2 regions of the Eubacterium sp. An3 genome follow, and region 1 is predicted to be linked to the other one. Evidence: riboswitches for the same ligand, from Rfam matches in the RefSeq annotation. Region 1 holds a riboswitch; the other holds the start of a gene.
What was found. Region 1 has a riboswitch for FMN ahead of ribD (bifunctional diaminohydroxyphosphoribosylaminopyrimidine deaminase/5-amino-6-(5-phosphoribosylamino)uracil reductase RibD). Riboswitches for the same ligand answer to the same signal wherever they lie in the genome.
Positions count from the first base shown of each region.

Region 1 (5,538 bases):
AATCCCAGAGCAATATTGGCCTCCACTGTATCCATACCCTGATCCTGCAGCTCATAAGCTTTTAGCTTGTTTATCAATCCAATACCCCGGCCTTCCTGTCTCATATAAAGAAGTACTCCGCGTCCTTCTTTCTCGATCATCCTCATAGCAGCCGCGTACTGCTGACCGCAGTCGCAGCGTCTCGAACCGAGCGCGTCCCCGGTCAGACATTCTGAGTGTACCCGGCAGAGCACCGGCCCGCCGTCGTCCACATTTCCTTTCACGATGGCCACATGATGTTCCCCGTTTAATTTGTTCACATAACCAAAAATCCGAAAATGACCGTAATGAGTCGGAAAATCCGCCTCAGCCTCACAGCTTACAAAACTTTCAGTCCGCCGGCGATACTGAATCATATCCGCTATGGTTATGATTTTGAGGTCATATTTCTCCGCAAACTTCAGCAGCTTTGGTACTTTTGCCACCGCCCCTTCTTCATCAAGGATTCCACAGCGCAATCCCACCGGCCTCAATCCTGCCATCTGTGCCAGATCCACCGCCGCTTCTGTAAAACCTGTACGTTTCAGCACGCCTCCCTGCAGCGCCACCTTAGGCACTATGGTCCCCGGCCGTCTGAACTCCTCCGGTCCCGCCGTCTCCGCCGCTGCGGTCATCACAGTCAGAGAACGATCCGCCGCCGAAGCGCCGCTCGCCGCATGTACACTGTCAATGGTCACTGTAGAAACAGAACGGGATAACTCCCGGTTCTCCCAAATCTGTTCCTCCACACCGATTTTCCTTGCCACATCTTCAGAAACCGGCATGGTCATGATTCCTTTTCCATGACTTAACATAAAATTCACTGCCTCTGGCGTGGCAAACTGGCCTGCCACCACAAGCGCACCGTCATTTTCCACATCACCGTCATCCACAACGATGACCATTTTGCCCTGTTTAAAATCTTCCAGAGCCTCCTCTATAGTATTGCATCGAAATTCATTCATTTTTCATTCTCCTCGTCTTTTTGTGATGTATGATCATTTGAGTTATGCTTTACCGTCAGAATCCATGGTTTCTCAAAAACTCCTCCGTGATACCCGACTGCGGCTTTTCCTCTTCCCTATTCAAACCCAGAAGCTTTTCCACATATTTGCCTATCATGTCCGTTTCCAGATTAACCATATCCCCGGGTTTCTTTTCAAGAAGAGTAGTATTGGCTCCCGTGTGAGGAATCACTGACACTGCAAAGCTCTTATCATCCACCCGCGCCACTGTGAGACTGATACCGTCAATCGCAATGGAGCCTTTTTCTACGATATATTTCAGGATGTCCGGCGGCGTCCGAACCGTTATCCATATAGCATTATCATCTTTTTCCATGGATGCAATAGTACCCGGAGCATCCACATGGCCCGCCACCATATGGCCTCCAAACCTTCCATCCGCCGCCATAGCCCTCTCCAGATTCACCCGGCTTCCGCTTTTCATTTTCCCCAGGCTGGTCCTCCGCAGTGTCTCATGCATCACATCCACATCATAGCTGTTCCTGTCAAACGATGTGACTGTCAGACATACTCCATTGGCTGCAATACTGTCGCCCACATGGATATCTTCCATCACCTTATCTGCCTGAATGGTGATGACGGCGGAATGAGCCCCCATCCTGATACTTCTTATCACTCCTATTTCCTCGATAATACCTGTAAACATCTCTGTATTATCTCCTTTCCCGTTTTTCTAGCGCACTACCCTGTATTCCAGCAGAATATCCTCTCCAAACTGTCGCTGCCCGCACCGTTCAAGCATCCAGGCGTCCTTTGCCAGCGCCGCGCCGCGGCCTTCCACCGGAGTTTTCGCGTCCGCACCGCCAAATATTTTGGGCGCCAGATAACAATAAACCTTAGATACAATCCCGGACTGAAGAGCGCTCTCGTTGAGCGTGCCGCCGCCTTCCAGCAAAATACCGTCGATTTTATTTTCACCCAGCTTCTGCATGAGACAACTCAAATCTATCATGTTCCGGTGCGGCTCTGCTTCCGTTTCCGGAGGTATCTCCCAGACCGTCACCCCTTTTTTCTCAAGCTGCTTTGCTTTTGTCCGGTTCTCTCCGGGAAGACACGCCACAATGACAGGCTGTTCCCGCGCGGTCTGCACCAGTCTGGATTCCAGAGGAATCCGCAGATGACTGTCACAGATAATCCTCACCGGATCTCTGCCTCCTTTCATGCGGCAGTTCAGCATAGGATCATCCGCCAGCACCGTTCCGATACCAGCCATGATTCCTTTAAAATGATTGCGCAGTCTGTGTACATGATTTCTGGCTTCCTCTCCGGTCACCCATCGGGAATCTCCCGTCCGGCAGGCAATCTTCCCATCCAGTGTCATGGCATATTTCATGGCCACATAGGGGCGCCCAGTGCTGATGTAATGGAAGAACACCTCGTTGACAGCGTCACATTCTTCTTTCAGAAAATGTGGTATCACCGTAATGCCGTGCTCCCTCAATATCCGAAATCCTCTGCCTGCCACCAGGGGATTGGGATCATCCGAACCGACTACCACCGTCGTGATTCCTTCCTCGATAATCGCCTCCGTGCAGGGCGGCGTCTTTCCATAATGGCAGCAGGGCTCCAGGGTCACATAGATGGTGCTGCTTTCCAGACGGTGCCCGGCCGCTCTGGCATGGGCAATGGCATTTCGCTCCGCATGGAGCTCTCCATATTCTTCGTGCCAGCCTTCTCCGAGAATCTCTCCGTCCCGGACAATCACCGCTCCCACCAGCGGATTTGGATTCACATGGCCGCTGCCGCGCTTCGCCAGCTCTATGGCTCTTCGCATATATTGCTCATCCGGATATGGCCCGGCCGCATCTGATTTCTCAATGCCGTTCATATTGACTTCTTCTCCTTTCCGCAATATATATCAGAAAATGTATGATCGGAGCTTCAGGAACAGGAATATTGGCAGATTCTGCCGGATGACTGCAGGGTCGTTTACGATAAGAATCCTGGAAAGATTCCAGAAAGAAATATTTTAAATACAAAAAGCCCTGAAACCAGTCGTACACTGCGACTAATCTCAGGGCTTATCACCGCCATATAAATACACGTAAATAAAATACACGCATACAAATATAAACATCTTCTACCATCCGGACTATACCGTCGGCTCCGGAATCTCACCGGAATCCTGCCTTTCGGCTCGCGGGCTCGCACTTCTCTGTGATTACCGCCGGTGGGGACTTGCACCCCGCCCTGAAGACCGTTTTTCATTTCTTTAGTTATTATAACTCTTTATCAGAGGGTTTTCAAGTAAATCTTTTGTGATACAGGCGCGCACTACGCCGTTCTCCCCCAGCTTTCCGGCACTTTGCGTCCGATCAGCTCTTCCAGCCGGGCAATCTCGTCCTGATAATAGCGGTTAAGAATGCGCCGGGTCTGCGGAAACATTTTGGAACGGTCCGCGTCCCGTTGAATGCACATATTTTGAATCCACCGGAAGAACTTGCGCAGGACATGACGTACCTTAGGGAATCTGCCCAGATGCAGGAAATCTATCAAAATATGATAGACGCCCTGAAAAAGATATATGACTTTGCTTCGCAGGGGTGAAACGGCACAGAACACACTCTCATTACTCTTGATATTATAATTGATTCCGGAATTCTTCTCAACCCGGATAAAATCCAGAATATCTTCCGCAACTCTCTGTTCATCCTCGATCAATTCCTCAAAGAAAACGAACTTCATATTTTCTTTCGGGAAATATTTAAGATATTCTTCAATACAGCAGGCATAATTTCCCTGGGAAAAACAGAGGTATTTCAGTCTCCGGATCATAATGCCTTTCCGGTGAAACCGGCTGTGTAGAATGCTATTCACATATCGGTCAAATGCTGCCGCATGCCCTCTTTTTTTGTCATCCCTTACCGTCCGGCACGGGAGAAATCCCAGAGCAAGAAAATATTTGTAAGCAGAATAGCACCGGTCAGCCGGATCGCGCATGAGAAAAATCAAACGGGTCTCCTCCGGAAAATCCTTCCCGATCTTAGCTGCACAGCCCTGAAAACCCAGTCCGGCATTCACTTCTCCGGCCATCCTCCCGTCCTCTGGCCGGACATGCCCAAAATATCTTTTTTCATACCATTTTTCTCCAAGGAAGAAACGAAATAATGGAACCCTGTAAAACATGGGTTCCTTGACCCCCTCCGTCAGACAGATACCTTCATGCTGCCGCAGGATATCATACAAAGAAGTGGTTCCACATTTCTGGAATCCGATACAAATAAATGCAGGTTTCATCTTTGTTTATGCCCGGGGCTGTCCCCCCGCCTTTCTTTCGTATTTTTCACCTTAATATTAATCCCGGAAGCGGAAATTGATTTTAAAGGTAAGTTATTTTACATAAAAACTGTGTCCGGTCTGTGGTCAAATCGTAAAAAAATCGTAATTTTTTATTATATTTATAAAATATTTTCTTTCTCTCCCTTTAAATAGACAGTCTCCTTTTCATATAGTATAATAATACTATCTTTTTTAACCAATGCTTATTATTGATGTAAGAATCATATGGCATTTGATTCATAATTAGGAGGTACACTATGTCAGGAAAAATCCTTATTGTCGGTCAATCCGGCGGTCCTACGGCAGTTATCAACAGCAGCCTTTACGGCGTTGTCTCGGAAGCCCGCCGTCATCCTGAAGCAATCAGCCATGTTTACGGCATGGTCAATGGCATCGAAGGCTTTTTAAATGATACGATTCTCGATTTCGACGAGATTCTGCCAGGAGACAAACTTGACGCCCTTTTATATACGCCGGGCGCTTATCTGGGCTCCTGCCGCTATAAGCTTCCGGAATCTCTGGATGATCCGGTTTACCCGAAGCTTTTTGAGAAGTTCAAAGAAATGAATATCGGTTATTTTCAGTACATCGGCGGAAATGATTCCATGGATACCGTGAGCAAGCTTTCCCGTTACGCCGCATCCGCCGGAAGCGATATCCGCATTATCGGTCAGCCAAAGACCATAGACAACGACCTGGTGCAGACAGATCACACTCCGGGATATGGCAGCGCCGCAAAATATGTAGCTTCCACCGTTCGTGAAATTGTTCTGGACGCTAATGTTTACGAAAAAGAATCCGTTACTATCCTGGAGATCATGGGCCGCCATGCGGGATGGCTCACGGCCGCCGCTGCTCTGGCGCGGAAATATACCGGTGACAACCCGATGCTTATTTACCTGCCGGAAACTTCCTTTGACACCGAAGAGTTTCTAAACAGCGTCCGTCAGTGTCTCAAGAAGAACTGTAACGTCATTGTATGTGTATCTGAAGGTATCCACGACAAAGACGGCACATTTATCTGCGAATATGACAGTTCTGTGGGCACAGATACTTTCGGCCATAAAATGCTTGCCGGCTGCGGAAAATATCTGGAGAATCTTGTCCGTTCCCGTCTGGGCGTAAAGGCACGTTCCGTGGAGTTTAACGTAAGCCAGCGTTGTTCTGCCTCCATGCTTTCCGCCACCGATCAGCAGGAAGCCGCTGCTGCCGGTAC
Region 1 is NZ_NFIR01000003.1:100,301-105,838, forward strand. Features, by position in the region: gene ribA (GTP cyclohydrolase II) at 1-983, opposite strand, end outside; gene ribE (riboflavin synthase) at 1,039-1,689, opposite strand; gene ribD (bifunctional diaminohydroxyphosphoribosylaminopyrimidine deaminase/5-amino-6-(5-phosphoribosylamino)uracil reductase RibD) at 1,717-2,871, opposite strand; FMN riboswitch at 3,115-3,245, opposite strand; gene B5F87_RS04775 (sulfotransferase domain-containing protein) at 3,318-4,280, opposite strand; gene B5F87_RS04780 (6-phosphofructokinase) at 4,580-5,538, shown strand, end outside.

Region 2 (5,538 bases), on a different contig from region 1:
AACGCTTGGTCTCCATCTCGGATTTGTGCTTGCTCGGACCGCCGACACAGCCGCCCACGCATGCCATACCTTCGATAAAGTCTGTTTTTAACTTGCCGGCCTGCAGCATGAGGAGTGCTTTCTTACACTCAGCCGCGCCATTACATACAGTTACAGTCACATCGGCATTCTCATTCTCTTCTTTGAGGGATTCCAGTACGGCGTTGGTCACACCGCCGCTGTTGCCAAAACGTTTTCCGAATACGGAAGCCTGCTGGTAATCGTTCTCTGCCTGCTCCAGCTCCACATCTTTAGCCTTCATCATAGCGCGGAACTCACCGATGGTCAGAACATAGTCGGCGTTGCCTTCGATACCGGAATCAGCAGCCTCGCTCTTCTTAGCCACACAAGGACCCACAAATACAGTGACAGCATCCGGATCTTTTGCCTTAACCATACGGGAAACGGCACACATCGGAGATACTGTGGTGGAAACGTGATCCGCAATCTTCGGGAAATGTTTCTTTACCATATTAACAAAGCCCGGACAGCAGGATGTGGTGAGCTGTTTGCCTTCTTTGTAGGCCTCGGCCCACTCTCTTGCCTCAAAAAGCGCCGTCAGATCGCCGCCCAGACCCAGCTCGATCATATCGGTAAATCCAAGCTCTTTTGCCGCTTTTTTCAGGCTGGCCATTGTAATCTTATCACCGAACTGACCTTCCAGTGCCGGAGCAACCATGGCGTAAACCTTCTTGCCTTCACGCATGGCGTTGATGATATCCACAATATATGTGACAGAGCCGATGGCGCCAAACGGACAGCTGTGGATACACTGACCACAGGAAATACATTTCTCATCGTCGATCATAGCGATGCCTGTGTCCGGATCCACCTGCAGAGCATCTACCGGACAGCTCTTACGGCAAGGGCGCATCAGGTCTGCGATAGCGTTATATGGACAGGCTGCAGCACATTTACCGCACTCTTTACATTTGGAAGGGTCTATGTACGCCTGGTTCATACCGATGGTGATGGCGCCAAAGTTACAGGAATTATAACATGCCTTGCCCATACAGTTCTGACAGTTATTGGTAACTGTATATCTTGCGATCGGACATTCTTCACAGGCCGCCGGAATGACGTAAACAATCTTATGTCCCTTGGAATGATCCGGCTTCTCACCCATCGGCGTTTTGCCCTCCGCCAGATTCACTCTCTGTCTGATGACCTCTCTCTCCTTGTAAATACAGCATCTGAACTGCGCTTTTGGTCCCGGAATCATTTCATAAGGAATCTTTTCTCGTTCCTCCTCAAACTTTCCTTCATAAGCCAGCTTTGCAACTCGATACAGTACTTCATGTTTGATTTTCAAAATTGTAGCATCATTCGTAACCATAAATAATCCTCCTAAATCCTCGTGAATGACTGAAGCCCGCATGCGAACGGCGCATAAAAAGGGCTCGTAAAATACCGTATACTACTAAAGGTTAATTTGTTTATAGTTTAACATTCATAGTCCCATAACGCAAACGCTTTTTAAGAAATATTCTCAATGTATTAAAAAAAATCCACAGTTTATGCCATTCTGTTTTCTTTATTAAAAACAGCATATTCCCACCATTCATTTTTCCGTATCATTTCCCTGTTCCCGCATCTCTTTCAGCACACGAAACGCACCTGCCAGTTCTTTCTTCACCAGACGGTTTTTTTTCTCAAACTGTTCCCGGTAAAAGACATGTTTAATCCTGTCCGGCGCATATTCCTTCCTAATATGAAGATTTCCGAGAAGCGCCTCTTTGATATCCGATACGTCGCCCACCGCATATGCCCCGAACAAACAGTTGGTCATGACGGCTCCCGCCGCATTTTCCAGAGTAATAGTCCGGCTGTCAAGCATGTCTGCCTTCATCTGATTCCACAGGGCGTCCCGGCTGCCGCCTTCTGTGATGGTGATGCGGCTTAAATCAATGCCCGCCGCGCGATACTGATCTGTGATTTCCATATAATCATAGCCTATTGCCTCCAGCACCGCCCGCCAGAGCACCGCCTGGTCTGTGTCCATGGTCATATTGAGAAAACAGCCGGAAGCGTCCGGGATCTCGTTCATGCCGCCGGTAAGATACGGCAGAAACAGCACGCCGCCCGCTCCCGCCGGTACACATTCCGCCTGCCGGCTGAGAGTCTGATAATAATCTCCGTCTTTCTCCTGTCCGCATACATTGTCTTTAAACCACCGCAGCGCCAGACCGCCGGTACGAATATATCCCCAGTAAAAATAAGTATCGGGCAGCGTTCCGCTGTTGAAAATCAGTCCGGCTCCCCGGCGGCTCAGCTCCGGGATAATCCCGCTGGTGGACACGCAGAACATGGAACAGGTTCCGGCCACATCCACCGCCTGTCCCGGCTGCATATTGCCGCTGCCGATCATGGACTGCATGGTATCCCCCGCTCCGGCACAAACGGGAATTCCCGCCGGAAATCCGGTCTTTTCAGCCATTTCCTCTGTGAGATACCCCACGATATCCCACGGCTTCACGATCTTCGGCATCATGGACTCCGGTATGCCAAGAAGTGAAAGCTGCTCTGCAGACCAGCATTTATCCTCCACCTTATATCCAAGACCCCAGCCGGACATGGTTCCCCAGTCGATAAACATATCTTCCGCACCAAGACCAGCCAGGTGAGCCAGAACATACGGAGCGTCGTGTACGAACTTCACGCCCTTTTCCTGAAACTCTTTGGAATTTTTCAGAAACCACCGGGCAAAGAGCGCCGGAAACATACAGTTTGCCTCAGGATTACCAGTCTCCTTTCCCCAGATATCAAGATTCCAGCTGTTAATCTTCTCAGCATCCTCTTTCGTCCGGGAATCCAGATAATTGATATACGGCGTCACCGCATTGCCGTCGGCGTCCACGCCGCAGATACCGCATATGATCCCGTCTCCCATGATGGCCCGGACATCTCCGGGCTCCAGATGCTTCTCCTGCATGATGCGGGCACACTCCCGCATTCCCTGAATCGTCAGCTCCAGATACTCATCGCAGTCCATACTCACCCACCCCGGATGAGGATAGGTGAGAGTCGTCGGCGCACTGGATGACGCCACACAGTTCATTTTCTCATCATAGACTGCCACCTTCACACTCTGGGTACCCGCATCAAAACCAAGATAGTATTTCGCCATTTTTTTCTTCCTTTCCCTTGTCCTTTTATGTTCTTAATTGAATAATTCTGTCTGCAGCAGCCGTCCCTTCTTCCACATTGGGAAACCCCTGCTCTGCAGTGACACAGCTCGCCGTCCAGGACAATACGCCGGAAGAAAAAAGAAAAGCTCTGAAATCAACTGCCGCGCAGTCAATCTCAGAGCGTGATTGTAAATCTATTATACACAGCCGCCCCTTCCATGTACAATCAAATGTACAGGAGCGCCTGCTCTCTCATCTTCTACCATCCGGACTATACCGTCGGCTCCGGAATCTCACCGGAATCCTGCCTTTCGGCTCGCGGGCTCGCACAGACTCACGGCGCTTCGCGCCGCCCTGTGATTACCGCCGGTGGGGACTTGCACCCCGCCCTGAAGATCTGTGTTTGTTTTCTTGCTTATTATACCCTTTTATGTAAAGGTTTTCAAGATACATTTCTTAATATCTGAAATCCAGATCCAGAATAGACTTCCAGTTCTCTTTCAGTTTCGGATAGAGGTTGTCAAACTCCTGATATACCTTGTCATAGATGAACGCCATCTCTTCATCCGGCTGATATACTTCTTTACGCATCTTGATGATCTTATCACAGGCATCCACAACGCTCTGGTACTCGCCGGTTCCCACAGCGGCCAGAATGGCAACACCCAGAGCAGCGCTGTTCTCGGAGTTCATATCCGGCAGAGTGACAGGCATGTTGTAGATATCCGCCATCAGCTGACGCCAGAACGGGCTCTTGGAGCCGCCGCCGCACATCCGCATGGTTTCCGGGCGGACGCCGCAGTTGCGGATTCCGGTGAGGATATCACGGAGAGCGTATGTCGCGCCTTCCATGACCGCTCTTGTCATGTCCGCTTTCGTGTGGATGGCTGCCAGTCCCACGAAGGAACCGCGGCAGTTCAGGTTGAAATGCGGTGACTGCTCGCCATTTAAGTATGGAAGATAAATCAGACGGTTGGCGCTCGGTGCGGATGACGCCGCATCCTTATTGATCTGCTCGTATTCCAGATCGTCCGGATAGAAATTATTTCTCCACCATTTGAGAGACGCGCCGCAGGAGTTCACGCTTCCCATGAAATGCCATGCGCCCGGCACCGGCATACAGAAAGTGTACACGGATTTGTTCACATCAAGAACCGGCTTCTCAGAAAACGCAAATACCGTTCCACTGGTACCGATGGTGGTCATGGCCCGTCCCGGAGCCACCACGCCGGTGCCCACACCGCCGGCGGAGTTATCGCTGGCGCCGCCCACAACGGCGGACTGGCAGACAGCCTCTATATCGATGCGCCAACGGCGCGGGAAGTATTGAAACAGTAAAATTAAAGCTCCGAGAGCTTATCGCAGATGGTCCGAAAATCCGCCTCCGTCTCCGGCAGCTTTGCCTCATCTCTGAGAATCGCCGAGGGATGATACACGGCGGTGAGCCAGACGCCCTTCCTGAGCAGAAAGTTTCCATGCTCTCTCGTAATCCGAAAGTCCGGACGGATGATCCGCTGCGCCGCCACCCGTCCCAGACACACGATGATCTTCGGCTTCAGCAGCCATGTCTCATATTTCAGATACGGCATACAGGCCTTCTGCTCCTCCGGCCTCGGATTCCGGTTCCCCGGCGGATGACATTTGATAATATTGGTAATATAGATGTCTTCCCGCGACAGCCCGATTCCTGACAGCAGCCGGTCAAACACCTGGCCGGACTGTCCGGTAAACGGAATCCCGTCCCGGTCTTCATTTCTTCCCGGTCCTTCCGCGATAAACAGAATGGGCGCCTGCAGGTTTCCTCTCCCCATCACTGCCCTGTGGCGGGTCGCAGCCAGCGGACAGCGCCGGCAGTGATCTACAAAATGTTTCAATTCCTCATAAGTATACATATTTTCCTTCCCCTTGACGGCAATCCTGCCTTTTTGGCATACATTTTTTCTTATATAGTTCTATTACATTCCAAAGACATTTTCCTCAGTATACCACCGGAAAAATCCCCCCGCAAGCGGCATGTTAACTTTTGTTGCTTGCCTTTAAACCTCTGATGGATATAATCAGGACTATCAAATGTGTTCGCCGGCACAAAAAACGCGCACGATGCGATGCCTGCGAACAACAAAGGGAGGTCATACTATGATTGAAGAAAATATCCGCCGCCTGCGGAAAAATGCAAAGATGAGCCAGGAAGATCTGGCGGAAAAGCTTTCTGTCGTAAGACAGACAGTTTCGAAATGGGAACGGGGTCTGTCTGTTCCCGATGCGGAGATGGTGATAAAAATAGCCGCTTTATTTAACGTTCCTGTCAGTGAACTGCTGGGTATGGAGACACAGGCTGACGACAGCGCCGCACCACATTCTGCCACAGTCT
Region 2 is NZ_NFIR01000028.1:19,076-24,613, reverse strand. Features, by position in the region: gene B5F87_RS16735 (4Fe-4S dicluster domain-containing protein) at 1-1,375, opposite strand, end outside; gene B5F87_RS16730 (FGGY-family carbohydrate kinase) at 1,601-3,166, opposite strand; FMN riboswitch at 3,418-3,568, opposite strand; gene B5F87_RS16725 (FGGY-family carbohydrate kinase) at 3,624-4,439, opposite strand; gene B5F87_RS16720 (uracil-DNA glycosylase) at 4,508-5,059, opposite strand; gene B5F87_RS16715 (XRE family transcriptional regulator) at 5,304-5,538, shown strand, end outside.
Region 2: another riboswitch for FMN. It lies ahead of B5F87_RS16730 (FGGY-family carbohydrate kinase); the one in region 1 lies ahead of ribD (bifunctional diaminohydroxyphosphoribosylaminopyrimidine deaminase/5-amino-6-(5-phosphoribosylamino)uracil reductase RibD).